DNA from 2 places in the Roseburia sp. 499 genome. Region 1 is predicted to be linked to the other one. Evidence: predicted binding sites of a transcription regulator. Region 1 holds the regulator's gene; the other holds the start of a gene.

The links. Region 1 encodes Rex, which represses fermentation and respiration genes when NADH is low (regulators of the CRP and FNR family bind a similar motif). Its sites were predicted from a motif close to ATTGTTAANTANTTAACAAT; they were not measured.
Region 2: a site for Rex is predicted at 2,445-2,464, ahead of BIV20_RS06245 (4Fe-4S dicluster domain-containing protein). Genes of this name have one in related genera too.

What each region holds. Positions count from the first base shown of each region.
Region 1 covers NZ_CP135164.1:1,580,635-1,585,599, forward strand. Annotated here, with positions in the region: gene BIV20_RS07925 (NAD(P)H-hydrate dehydratase) at 1-1,237, opposite strand, end outside; gene BIV20_RS07930 (hypothetical protein) at 1,279-1,917, opposite strand; gene BIV20_RS07935 (redox-sensing transcriptional repressor Rex) at 1,929-2,573, opposite strand; gene abc-f (ribosomal protection-like ABC-F family protein) at 2,672-4,579, opposite strand; gene BIV20_RS07945 (NADP-dependent isocitrate dehydrogenase) at 4,606-4,965, opposite strand, start outside.
Region 2 covers NZ_CP135164.1:1,255,880-1,260,844, reverse strand. Annotated here, with positions in the region: gene BIV20_RS06255 (DUF2812 domain-containing protein) at 1-421, opposite strand, end outside; gene BIV20_RS06250 (PadR family transcriptional regulator) at 437-748, opposite strand; gene BIV20_RS06245 (4Fe-4S dicluster domain-containing protein) at 896-2,398, opposite strand; gene feoB (ferrous iron transport protein B) at 2,516-4,501, opposite strand; gene BIV20_RS06235 (FeoA family protein) at 4,488-4,739, opposite strand; gene BIV20_RS06230 (spore coat associated protein CotJA) at 4,928-4,965, shown strand, end outside.

The sequences.
Region 1 (4,965 bases):
TAATAGTTCGTGCATCCTTCAATACACATATAACATTATATTCCTCTGCAAATTCACGCGCAACCTGCAATAACTGCTTTTGTATGTCAAAAATGCTTTTTTCTGTTAATCTTGCCATTTCACCAAGATGCGGTGTTACTATTATCCGCTGCTTTGCTTCTTTCAACCACTCTTTATGTCTGGCAACAATATTTAATCCATCTGCATCCAAAATCACCGGCACTTCTGCTGTTTCTAAAACAATTCTTATCGTTTCTTCTGCTGTTTTTCCTGTACCAATTCCAGGTCCTGCCACAATTACATTTGCCCATTCCATGTTTTTCTTTAATACTTCTTCTTGTTTTTGTTCTGGCTCATAGGTGTCCAAAATTGCTTCCGGTAACAGTTGTTGGATAATAGTGCGATTTGCTTCTTCTGTATATATCTTAACCAATCCGGCTCCGGTAGCATAAGCAGCTTTTCCACTTAAAAACGCTGCACCTGCCATATTCTTATGTCCAGCCACAACCAGCACTTTTCCGTAAGTACCTTTATTCGAATAATCACAGCGTTTTGGTACTTTTTCAAAGTCCTGCTGTTCCATTTCATAATTCACAGGCTTTTCTTCCAGAAAGCTTTCAGCAGTGATTCCAATATCCTTTACTTTCACCTCTCCAGAGTAGGTTGCTCCCGGATAAAGTAGCATCCCTAATTTCTGAAAAGCAAAGGTAACCGTCATATCCGCACGAAAAGCAATCCCCATAACTGCTCCTGTATCCGCATGAATTCCAGACGAAATATCTACTGCCACTTTCCATGCATTAAGTTCATTCATCTGTTTCACTATTTCAAAATAACTTCCCTGTAACTCTCTGCTTAATCCAATACCAAAAAGCGCATCCACTACTACATCAAATTTTTCCTGTGGAATCTCTTTTCGCATTTCCATTTCATATGCCCGACAGATTTCCATTTGTTTTGCTGTTTCTACAGACATATTACTCCAATCCCCCAGTATAACCAGAGTAATCTCATATCCTTTCTGCCGCAACAACCTTCCTACTGCCAGTCCATCCCCACCATTATTTCCGGTTCCACAAACCAAAAGCACTTTACTTCCCGGCTGCGTATGCCTTTCAATCTCTTCTGTTACTCCAAGTGCCGCACGCTCCATCAAAACCAATGATGGAACTCCAAAATGTTGAATGGTATTTTTGTCACACATTTTCATCTGTTTGCTGTCTACCAGAATATTCATATACATTCCTCCATGTTTAAAAAGAGACATGCCTTATGCTGCTAAGACTGTCTCTTTTCCTCTTCTTTCTGCGAAGGTTCCTTTTCATATGTCAAATCAAAAATATCTATGATATCGGCACCAAAAATATCATGCATATAGGAATAAATTTCCCTATTCTTATCCTCTACAGTCTGCTTGCGTACTGCCTTCTGCTTTACTTCTTCACGAGTCTGTTCCAACCACTTGCGGATTGCTACGCTTTCTATTTCATTGGCGCGCATTTTTTCATAACAATATTCCATGGTCTCTACCATCAGAGCTTCATTCACTGCATCCAATTCCTTAGGAACTTCATCTAATTCCGCATACGCCCGACGCAATTTTTCATTTATTTCAGAAATCAGTCTTCGATCCTCCCGAAGTTTCCTTGACTCTTGCTCGCGCTCAGCTTCATCCATGTTCGCCATAATATTCTTCATCAGTTTCTCTTTCAGGACCTTTAGGTCCTTAATCTCCTGATGCAACCGCCCCTGTTTTTTCAAGTATTCATTTGCTTTCTTTTCCAATTTGACAACACTTTTCGTTTTTCCATCATCTGAAAAAAGATTGTGCCATTTCTGGTCTAAAATCAATAATGATATCTGCTTGCCTCGAAGCACTGTTTCAAACCCATGATTTATTGCTTTTCTTCCACCCATCTTATCACTTCTTATCTCTTATCTTTGACCTTCCCCTGTTTCGCAATATTGTAGGAAAGTTGCATTAAACTGTCTGTAAGATGCACATTCTCTACCACCACATGTTCCGGAAGTTCCAAATCCAAATGCGCAAAATTCCAGATAGCATTGATTCCATAACTTACCAGCATATTTGCAACCTCACTTGCTTTTGTCTTCGGCATAGTAAGCGCTGCGATATCTACCCGATTATTTTTAAGGAAATCTTCTAATTCATCCATCATACGAATATTAATTCCCCTGACCGATACTCCTTTTAATGCCGGATTCACATCAAATAAACCAATGATAGCAAATCCTCTTTTCTCAAACTTTACATAATTTGCAAGTGCCTGTCCCAGATTACCAGCACCTATTACAATAATATTATGCTTCTGGTCCATGCCCATAATCTTTCCAATTTCATCATACAAATATTTTACATTATAGCCATAACCCTGCTGTCCAAAACCACCAAAATTATTCAAATCCTGACGTATCTGGGAAGCAGTTACTTTCATTCTCGTACTTAGTTCATTGGATGAGATACGCTCTACTCCGTCATCTAGCAAATCCCCTAAATAACGGTAGTACCTAGGCATTCTCCGGATCACTGCCTGTGATATTTCCTTTTCCATTGACGTTCCTCCTAAACTGCATTTCTCCCGTGCATATACTATACTCATTATAATGAATCCTGCCTGGACTGTCAATGTGTTAAAGAATTAACATTCTTTTACATAAGTTCTTCCCATTTTTCATACAGTGCTTCCAATTCCTGTTGGCACTTTGCATATTCTTCATGTACTTCCTGAAGTTTCGCCGAATTAGTTGCAATTTCTTCCTGTGAAAAAGATTCTTCCAATTCGCTGATATGAGCTTCCAGACTTTCAATTTTTTCTTCTGTCCGCTTTCTCTCATTTTCAATTTTTCGAAGTCTTGCCTGTTCCTCTTTCTGCTGTTTCCAATCCAGCTTATTACTACTTTCTGTTTCAGGCTTAACCTCTTTCTCTTTTTCTGTCACATAAATCTTCGTAAGTTCCCGGCACTTTTCCATGTAATAATCATAATTTCCGATATAATTTACAATGGTTTCACCTGTCAGATTCAATATTCTGGTTGCCGTTTTGTTGATAAAATAACGGTCATGAGACACAAAGAACACCGTTCCGGTATAACTATTCAATGCCTGCTCTAGAATCTCCTTAGAAGTAATATCCAAATGGTTCGTAGGCTCATCCAAAATCAAAAAATTAGCCTCAGAAAGCATTAGCTTTGCCAGCGATACTCTTCCCTTTTCACCACCACTTAAATCTGCAATCTGCTTAAATACTTCATCACCGGTAAATAAAAATGCTGCAAGCACATTACGAATCTCCGTATTTGTAAGACTTGGATATGCATCAGAAATTTCCTCTATCAGATTTTTTTCTTTATGAAGTACCTGATGTTCCTGATCATAATAGCCAATGTTTACATTGGTACCAAGTTTTATGGTTCCTGCATCAGCTTCTATCATATCATTAATAATTTTCAATATAGTGGTCTTTCCGGTTCCATTGTCACCAATAAGTGCTACCCGTTCTCCACGCTTTATTTCGAAAGAAATATCAGAGAACAACTGCTGATTTGGATATGCTTTCGCAAGATGTTCTACCGCAAGTACATCATTTCCACTGACAATTCTTGGTTCTAAATGCAAATGAATATCTGTATTCTCCTCAGTTGGCTTTTCCAGACGTTCTATTTTATCCAACATTTTCTCCCGGCTCTCTGCCCGTTTGATGGACTTTTCCCGGTTAAAAGACTTAAGTTTTGCAATAACCTCTTCCTGATGCTTAATCTCACGCTGTTGGTTATAATACTGCTTCAACTGTGCTTCCCGCACTTGCGCGCGTTTTGCTGCATAATCACTGTAATTCCCCTGAAATACCGATACTTTTGTACGGTCCAGTTCCACTACTTTACTGACTACTTTATCCAAAAAATAACGGTCATGGGATACAATCACTACTGCTCCCTTATAATTTAGCAAAAAAGTTTCCAGCCATGCAATAGAATTGATATCCAGATGGTTGGTAGGCTCATCTAATAAAATCACATCCGGTTTTGTCACTAAAAGCTTTCCCAAACACACTCGGGTACGCTGTCCACCAGACAATTCCTGCATATGTTTTCCAAATTCCTCTTCTGAGAATCCTAATCCTTTTAATACACCAACAATCTCACTCTGATAGGAATATCCTCCCAGCATATCAAATTCATGGTTCAGACGGTTATAACTTTCCATGAAATCTTCTAATTCCTGTCCCTGATACTGATTCATTCTACTTTCCATATCGCGAAGTTTTTCTTCCATGGAAATAAGTGCTTTCTTTGCAGAAAGCACTTCATCATAAATCGTATGATTGCCGGATATATCGGGATTCTGCGGTAAATAGCCTATAGTCTTATCTTTTGCTAGGACTACTTCTCCTTCATCCGCAGAAATTTCTCCCATAATAATCCGAAGCAGGGTAGTTTTCCCCGCTCCGTTGATTCCTACAATTGCGGCCTTTTCATTTGCTTCAATGTGAAAAGACGCATGTTGTATGATTTCGTCTGTGCCAAAGGATTTACTGATATTTTGGCAGGCTAAAATCATGTTCGTTTCCTCTTCTTTCTTCTATCTTATAAAGATTTCTCCAATGTTTCACGGATTGCCTTGATAAATCCTTCACTGTTTAATACAGTTGGATTCTCTAAGGTAGTAATCAGCGCAAGGTCTTTTGTCATCTTACCGGATTCAATAGTAGATAAACAAGCCTGCTCTAATTTATCTGCAAATGCACTTAATTCTGGAAGATTATCCAATTCTCCACGTTTTCTCAATGCTCCTGTCCATGCAAAAATAGTTGCTACGGAGTTAGTAGAAGTTTCTTCTCCCTTTAAGTGTTTGTAATAATGACGCTGAACAGTACCATGTGCTGCTTCGTACTCATAATATCCATCCGGAGATACTAATACAGAAGTCATCATAGCCAAAGAACC
Region 2 (4,965 bases), 320 kb from region 1:
TTCCGCTTTCCATAACGGATGTTGTGTTATTTATTCCAATCAAAAACTCCATACTCCCTACCCACAAAAACAATTTTTGAATTCTTTTGTATAATGCAAGCTCTGATTCTATATCTGTATATAATTCAAATCCACCTTTTGCCGTTTCCTTTCGAAAAATCATCCACCAGCCCCAATTACAGACATGTTCCGCTCCCGTTTCTTCCACAAACTCAACATACCGACTTTTCATTCCACAATTTGGGCTATCTTTTCCAATCTCTCCCGGCATATCAATACGATAAATGTATTTTCCCGGCTCACATGGCACAAAGGTATACACTCCCAGACAGAATCCTGTCATCGCCCAGCCTTTTTGACACATTTTGTTCAACCACTTTTCTTCCTTGTCCTTATCAAGATAAAGTCTAAACTTCCTCATTTTGCCATTCCTCCTTCAGAATCCCATCATTCTTCCATTTTCCAGCAATTCCTGTAACCGCTCTATTTCCTGCCCTAATATCTGCTTACCTTCTTCTGTAATAATATACTGTTTCTTCTTTCTGGATAACTTATCTTCACTATATAACTGAATCCACCCCTTATCCACCAGACTATTTATTGCTCCATATAGTGTTCCGGCGCCCAGTTCAATTCTTCCCTTTGTTAATTCCAACGTCTTTTGGATAATTCCATATCCATGATTAGGTTCCATCACTGACAGCAAAATATAGTACATACTTTCTGTCAACGCAATATGTTTTTCCATTCTATCACCTCGCGATATATCGACAAACGATATATTCAATATATCAGATGCCGATATATCTGTCAACAACTTTTTATACCGAAAACAAAAAACGAATGTATATCACATTGACACACATTCGCCTTTCGCTTATTCCTAGCCTTATTACTAATCTAATTCAATCTCTCTTAATTCCTTGGCTGGTAAAGACTTGCTAGAAGTTTTTACTGCCTTGTCAACTTCCTGTTTTGCCTTATTTACAGGAATATTGGTACCTGCTCCGGCAACACATCCGCCCGGACATCCCATTCCTTCAATTAAGCATCCGTTCATCTTACCTGCCTTTGCAAGCATTAATGTTTTCTTACATTCTGCAAGACCTTCTACATGTTCAATCTTCACTTCTACTTCCGGATAATATTCCTTTACACATTCGGTAACTGCCTTTGCTACTCCTCCTGCTACTGCATATCCACGTCCTGCTCCGGTTGCATCATGCAATGAACCATTTGCTTCAATTGTTTGTGGGTCGATACCCTTTGCTTCAAACATAGCACTTAATTCTTCAAAAGTAATAACAAAATCCACGTCACTGCGGACACTTGTTCTCATTGCCTCAAGTTTCTTTGCTGCACACGGTCCAATAAACACTACATGTGCATTTGGATTCTTTTTCTTAATACTTCTTGCTGTTGCTACCATTGGTGTCAATTCAGAAGATACGCTCTCAATCATATCCGGGAACTGTGTCTTTGCAAGCATAGACCATGCCGGGCAACAAGATGTCAACAAGAACGGAAGTTCTCCAGTTGCAACATGATTTGCAAAATGATGCGCTTCTGCTACTGCTCCAATATCAGCACCCAATGCAACTTCATATACTTCTGAAAATCCTAACTGCTTCAATGCAGCCTTTACACGTGCCGGTGTAGCGTCCGGACCAAACTGTCCTACATATGCCGGTGCAACCTCTGCGATTACCTCTCCGCCTTCCTTCATACAACGAATCAACTGGAAAATCTGAGACTTATCAGCGATTGCTCCGAATGGACAGCTTACCATACACTGACCACAAGAAACACACTTATCAATATTGATTTTTGCTCTTCCCTGCTCGTCTGTCTCGATTGCCTTTACACCACATGCTTTAGAACATGGACGTTCCTTTTTTGAAATGGCATCATATGGACAAGCAGCCTTACATTTACCACATTTAATACATTTTGTCTGATCAATCACTGCATGACCATCTACCTGAGAAATGGCCCCCTTCGGACAGACTTCCATACATGGATGTGCAATACATCCTTGACACATATTGCTTACTTCGTATTTATTGTCATCACAGAAATTACATGCAGAAGGGATTACCTGCATCAGAGGTGGCTCATAATATTTCTCGGAAATATTACTCTCTTCTACTCCATCTGTAATATGTACCGGCTTATCCTGTGGTCTTAAAGACATACCCATTGCAAGACGTACCCTTTCGGATGCAATGGCACGTTCTCGATATATGCTCTCGCGAAAACGCGGCTCATCTCCTGGTGTAATTTTATAAGGGATTGCTTCAATATCATTATTTACATTATCAGATTCATAAGCAACCTTTGCTACTTCTACAAAAACCTGTTTTCTTAACTGGTTTACTGGAGTATCAATTCCTCTCATCTGTAACCTCCTGTAATCTAAAATATATTCATAGTCATAATTTGCATTCGTTAATAATTTAACATAGGGATTCACCTTTTACAAGAGATTTTTTCTTTGTACTCAATAATATACACTTTATAATAGAATTGACCCAATCTGATATATCACGGTTGCCACGCCCCATGCTACCAAAATCTGAAATAATATCATTTTCAACGTAAACTTCCAAGACCCTGTCTCCCTTTTTATCGTTCCTATTGTTGCTGCACAAGGTACATACAGCAAGCAAAAAATCATCATACAATAGGCATTTAACGGTCCAAATCCTACATCTGCCAGTTGACTGGTCAATGACATCATTCCTGCTGCGGAATTTACATTTCCGATTCCAAATAACACGCAGAAACTGGATACCACTACCTCCTTTGCAGAGATACCGGAAATCAATGCTACTCCTATCTGCCACATACCAAGTCCTGCCGGTGCCAATATTGGCTCCATCCAATGTCCCAAGATTGCACCAAAGCTGTCTGAAATATCGGTTACCATACCATGTACTCCAAAATTCAATAAAAACCAAATAATAATGGATGCAATAAAAATAGTAGTTCCTGCCTTTGTCAAATAATCCTTTACCTTCTCCCAGACATATACTGCAATCGTTCTGGCATTCGGGGTCTTATACTCCGGCAATTCAATCAACAGATTCTGATGTGCTGTATGAGTCTCTACTCTGTGAATCACAAGTGCCACCATAATTGCAACCACCATTCCTATAACATACATGGAAAGTGCTGCTACCATGGCATATTTTCCAAAAAACATCTCTGCAAACAGAACATAAATCGGCAGTCTTGCAGAACAAGACATAAACGGTGTAATTAAAATCGTTCTTCTTCTGTCCTTTTCTTTTTCCAATGCACGGGTGGCCATCACCGCGGGAACGGTGCAACCAAATCCCAGAACCATCGGAAGAAATGCTTTGCCGGAAAGTCCGAGTCTTCCCATCATTCCATCCATGACATATGCTACTCTTGCCATGTACCCACTATCTTCCAAAAATGCCAATGCCAGAAACAGAATAAAGATATTTGGCAAAAAGGTTAAAATACCGCCTACGCCCGCGATAATTCCGTCTACAATCAAAGAAATCAACCATGGTGCCACTTTCATCTGCTCTAATGCATACAAAGCTCCATTAGAAATATATTCTAATGCAATTTCAAATATTCCCTTCAGAGCATCTCCCACAAAAAATGTTAAGAAAAATACAATGGCCATTACTCCAAAAAAAATAGGCATTCCCCAGAAAGGATGCGTCAATACCTCATCCACTTTATCCGTAAATGCTGACTTTTCGGACTTATAAAACAACGTATCTTCGATTACTTCCTCAATATAGTCATATTTTTGATTAATAATATCCTTTTCATAACTACGATCTAACACTGCTCCATCCTGAATCGGATATTCTTCTGTAATTTCACTATCATTTGCCAGAAGTTTAATCGCATACCAACGCTGGTTTTCCTTTACGTCATAGATTTCTTCTATTTTTTTCTCAAGCACAGAAATCTTTTCTTCTATATAGTTTTGATAATGAACCACATCCGGCTTATGTTTTTCCTCATAATGGTGTACTACCGCATGCATCAAAACATCCAGTCCCGTCCGTTTTCTTGCAGATACCGGAACCACCGGAATTCCACCGAGCATCTCAGGCAAGCGATGCATATCAATCTCCATTCCCCGCTCTTCCACAATATCCATCATATTCATAGCTAAAATCACAGGCTTGCCTAACTCCAAAAGTTGCATTGTCAAATATAAGTTTCGTTCCAACGCCGACGCATCCACTACATTAATGATAACATCTACTTCGTTATCCATAATACATTTTCTGGATACCTTTTCTTCTATAGAATAAGAGGTCAGACTATATATTCCCGGTAAATCAATCAGCTTTAACTTCTGTCCCTTATAGGAAGTCTCTCCTTCCACACGCTCTACGGTAACTCCGGGCCAGTTCGCCACTTTTAAATTTGCCCCTGTATAAGCATTAAACAATGTGGTCTTTCCACAGTTTGGGTTTCCAACAAATCCTACTCTAATGGTTTCCATGGACATTTTCCTCCATTCCTTCCTTCGTTACTTCAATTCCTTCTGCAATATCTTTTCCTACTGCCCATCGAGTTCCCCGCACCTTAATAATTACCGTTCCATTTTTCTTACGGTTCATCAATTTTAAATGTGTACCACTATTAATTCCCAATGCCTCCAAACGCCTCATAATGTTTTCTTCCATTTGAATATCTGTCACAATATAACTTTCTCGAACTGTTCCTTCTAAAATTGTCATAAATCTCTTCCTCATCATTACAATCGTGGTTATTTTTCTATTTTTAATTATATTATAAATGAGAATCATTATCAATGTGCTTTATGCATAAAAATAAAATACATACCACTATCTTTTTATGCATTGATAACACATTTTACCATCTTTCATATTTTATAATAAAACTAATTTTTGAAAGGATTCTTATTATGGATAGTTGCAATCATACACCTGAAAGAGAATGTGG